Regions from separate parts of the Paraburkholderia sp. AV2 genome, predicted to be linked through region 1. Evidence: predicted binding sites of a transcription regulator. Region 1 holds the regulator's gene; the other holds the start of a gene.

Region 1 (2,201 bases):
CGCATACTTCTTCGCCGACGAGCGTCCGCGCAGCGGCAGGATCAGCGTGCGCAGGATGACCTGCCAGACGGGCGCAGGAATCTCGACCACGCGCGGGTCGGAAAGAAACTGCGCCAGATAGCGACGCACCGCGCGCGGCGTGGGCGCGTCGGGCGTGCCCAGATTGATCAGCAGCACGGCGACGCGATGCGCGCCGGCGGACTGCAGCGGCCGCTCCAGATCGAAACGCATAGGCGAAGACTTGCGCCGCGCCTCAAGTCCATCGAGCGCAGCAACGGTTGCACAAGGGAACCATTATAGCGGCCGGGTCGTGCGCGCCCAGCCGGCCATTCGGCCAATGGCGCGCCGCGCGCGTTTGCTCCATGATGAAAACGTGAGCGGCTCAGTTCTGGCTGAGCGTGAGCGAAAGGAGGCGCGCGGTAATGTCGACGATGGGAATCACGCGGTTGTACGCCATGCGCGTCGGGCCGATCACGCCGAGCGTGCCCACGATCTTGCCGTTGACCTCGTACGGCGCGGTCACGACGCTCATTTCCTCGATCGGCACCAGATTCGACTCGCCGCCAATGAAGATCTGCACGCCCTGTGCGTGGCTCGATACGTCGAGCAGTTGCAGGAGGCTCGTCTTCTGGTCGAACACGTCGAAGAGCTTGCGCAGCCGCGCCATGTCCGACGAAAGGTCGGCCACTTCGAGCAAATTGCGCTCGCCCGAAATGAGCACGGTTTCACCGACGTCGGACTCGTCGGTGCTCGCCGTCACGGCGGCGTGCATCAGCGTGGTCATGTCGCCGCGCAGCGCGTCGATTTCGTCGCGCAGCCGCTGGCGCACCTCGTCGAACGAGAGGCCTGCGAAATGCGCGTTGATGTAATTGGAGGCTTCGATGAGCTCGGAGGGCGAGAAATCGCGCTGCGTCGCCATGATGCGATTCTGCACGTCGCCTTCGGGCGTCACGATGATGAGCAGGATTCGCCTGGCGGAAAGGCGCATGAACTCGATCTGCTTGAACACGTGGCTGCGGCGCGGCGTCAGCACCACCCCCGCGAACTGCGTGAGATTGGACAGCACGCTGGCGGCCGCGGCCACCACTTTCTGCGTCTCGCCGGGGCGCAGGGTGGTCTTGACCGCCTGCGTGACCGCTTCTTCGTCGGCGGCGGACTCGACGGTAAGCATCGTGTCCACGAAGAGGCGATAGCCGCGCGGGGTGGGCACGCGTCCCGCCGAGGTGTGCGGGCTGGATACGAGTCCCAGCTCCTCCAGATCCGACATGACGTTGCGGATCGTCGCCGGGCTCAGTTCCAGACCGGAATAGCGCGACAGCGTGCGCGAGCCGACCGGCTGGCCTTCGGCGATGTAGCGCTCGATCAGCGTCTTGAGGAGGGTTTGTGCGCGGGGATCTAGCATGACTGAAAATTCTAGCCTAATGGCCGCCGGGCCGCGAGTGCGCTCCGCTCGCGCGAAACGGAGCTCCGAGGCTTTTGCGGCATCCGCGCGCGGCGCGCGGCGTTGTCATCACCGCGTCACCGATTCTATCGGGAAATGCGCAAAGCACCGCCGTCCGGCCTTCCCGGGGACCGCCAGGTTCTTTTCACGATCTGACTATGGTGTAATGCCGGCATGCGAATCCAGAAGATCCAGAGCCAGTTCAAGACCGTCGCGCTAGTCGGCCGGAGCAACACGCAAGGTATCGGCGAGCCGCTGATGTCGCTCGCGCAGACCATCTCGAAGCTGGGCTTCGACGTGGTGTTCGAGGCTCAGACGGCCCACGAGATCGGCGCCGCCGGCTACCCCGCGCTCCAGGCCGCCGAGATCGGCGCGCGCGCGGACGTCGCGGTCGTGCTCGGCGGCGACGGCACGATGCTCGGCATCGGACGCCAGCTCGCACCCTACCGCACGCCGCTGATCGGCATCAACCACGGGCGGCTCGGGTTCATCACCGACATCCCGTTCTCGGACATGCAGGAGATCGTGCCGCAACTGCTCGCCGGCTCGTTCGAGCGCGAGGAGCGCACGCTGCTGGAATCGCGCATCACCCGCGACGGCGACCCGATCTATCACGCGCTCGCCTTCAACGACGTGGTCGTGAACCGCAGCGGCTTCTCCGGCATGGCCGAGCTGCGCGTGCACGTGGACGGCCGCTTCATGTACAACCAGCGCTCCGACGGGCTGATCGTCGCAACGCCCACGGGCTCGACCGCCTACG
Region 2 (2,201 bases), on a different contig from region 1:
TCGCGCTGGCTTCGATCTGACGGATACGCTCGGCCGAGACACCGAACTCGTCGGCCAGCTCGTGCAGCGTCGAGCCGCCCGAGCCGTCGTCGGCGACGTTCAGCCAGCGCGCCTCGATGATGCGGCGGCTGCGCGCGTCGAGTGCTTCCAGCGCGCTCGCAATGCCGTCCGATTGCAAACGGTCGCGCTGACGCGACGCCAGCACGGCGGTCGGCTCGCTGTGCGAGTCGGCCAGCCAGGCGATGGGGGCGAACGATTCCTCGCCGTCCTCGGTCTGGCCTTCGAGCGCGATGTCGGCGCCGGACAGACGCGTCTCCATCTCCACGACTTCCTCGCGCTTCACGTTCAGTTCCTGCGCGAGGCCTTCGATTTCCTCAGGCGTGAACGACTGCAGGCCCTGCTTGTGGCTGCGCAGGTTGAAGAACAGCTTGCGCTGCGCCTTGGTCGTGGCGACCTTCACCATGCGCCAGTTGCGCAGGATGTATTCGTGGATCTCGGCCTTGATCCAGTGCATGGCGTACGAAACGAGCCGTACGTTTTGCTCCGGGTCGAAGCGCTTTACGGCCTTCATCAGGCCGATGTTGCCTTCCTGGATCAGGTCGGCGTGCGGCAGGCCGTAGCCCAGGTAGTTACGGGCGATCGAAACCACCAGGCGCAGGTGCGAAAGCACGAGGCGACGGGCGGATTCGAGATTGTTCTGTTCGCGAAACTCGGTCGCGAACTGGCGCTCCTCTTGCGGCGTCAACATGGGGATCCGGTTGACGGCCTGAATGTAGGCGTCGATATTGCCCAGCTGGCCGGGCAGCATCGATTGATTCGCGAGCGCCAGCACGCCTGCCCCCGCCGCCTTGGCCGGCGTCGGGCTCAGCGTACCAGGAAGGGTCATTGCCATTGCGTTGCTCACGTAGTGAACTCCTCTATATCTTGCAAAAGTCGGACTGCGACTCCACGGTGGATGTTAGCACTCTGCTCCACCGAGTGCTAATACTTGGAGTCTGTAGGGACTTCAAGGTTCCGTGGCTGCTATCGAAACATTTATTTCGATAGATTTCGCCGGAAACCAGACTGGACGGGGCCGACAGCGGATGGCGAAGTATCGCGCCGAAGAATGGCGAGTAAACCCTCTAGATGTGGCAATCAGACGCGCCGAGGCGCGCCGTTTTTGATCGCAAGTTTCCACGCGACCAAACCTGGTATAAATTTCAGCGAGACGCGTGCGGTACATCTTCTGCGCTGGTTTCCACCGACATTGGGACGGGCGCGCAAGGGGGCAAGGGCCATGGCGGCGAAAGTAATCGATGCGATTCGCGGGCTGGAGCGCGAACGGTTTCGTGCAATGGTGGAGGGCGACGGATCGTCGCTGAACGCCCTGTTGTCGGACAACGCGATCTTCGTCCATACGAACGGTAAACGCGAAACCAAACAGCAGTTCATCGATGCCATCACGGCAGGACGCCGCCGCTACCGTCAGATCGAGATCCAGTCGCAGGACGTGCTGCCGGTTGGGCGCGAGGCCTGCGTGGTGTCCGGGCGCGCACTGATCGAGATGGAAGCCAACAATGGCGCGCTGCTGTTTCCCATTGCCTACACGGCCATCCAGACGCAGGAGGATGGTCACTGGCGTCTGCTCGCATGGCAGGCGACGCGTTGTGCGCTCGAATAAAACCGGTTAGTCCCTTCTTCCGGCGCGTCTTCTGGACGCTCCGGACCTACGCAGGCGGCCCGTTCTGCCGCTCGCGCTTGTCGGCCGGAGTTAGCGCTTTAGCGCTTACTCCGGGCCCATGCAAAGCCAACGCTGTTCCCACGCAAAGCTTCTGTCAATTTCCCTGCCGGGCCTGATCGCGCGCGGCTTCAGGCGGCGGCGCGGCGGTCGACCTGAGGCCAGGCCGCGCGGTTCACGCCGCTCACGACCGCGGCGACCGTCGCCTCCACGGTGTCATCGGCGACGCCCACGCCGTGGCGAATGGGCTGAGCGCCTACGCGGCAACCGACGAACACGGCGGTTGCGCCCTGCTCGGTGCGCGCGGTTTCGAACGAGATGATCTCGACCGTCGCGCCCGTGGCCGTCGTTATTGCCGCCGCAATCGCCTGGGCCAGGGCTTCGTGCCCGTCGGCGGCCGAGGGCGCCGCAATGTCACGGCCTTCCCAGCGCACGCGGCCCGCTCCGGCATGCACGGCCGGCCCGCTCGTCTCGAAGTATT

What was found. Region 1 encodes HrcA, which represses chaperone genes, less so after heat shock. Its sites were predicted from a motif close to TTAGCACTCNNNNNNNNNGAGTGCTAA; they were not measured.
Region 2: rpoH (RNA polymerase sigma factor RpoH) is a predicted target of HrcA. The motif match lies at 959-985, and genes of this name have one in related genera.

What each region holds. Positions count from the first base shown of each region.
Region 1 is NZ_JBANLK010000021.1:21,827-24,027, forward strand. Features, by position in the region: gene hemH (ferrochelatase) at 1-231, opposite strand, end outside; gene hrcA (heat-inducible transcriptional repressor HrcA) at 383-1,402, opposite strand; gene V8683_RS16230 (NAD kinase) at 1,616-2,201, shown strand, end outside.
Region 2 is NZ_JBANLK010000004.1:135,416-137,616, forward strand. Features, by position in the region: gene rpoH (RNA polymerase sigma factor RpoH) at 1-892, opposite strand, end outside; gene V8683_RS04740 (nuclear transport factor 2 family protein) at 1,280-1,663, shown strand; gene leuA (2-isopropylmalate synthase) at 1,852-2,201, opposite strand, start outside.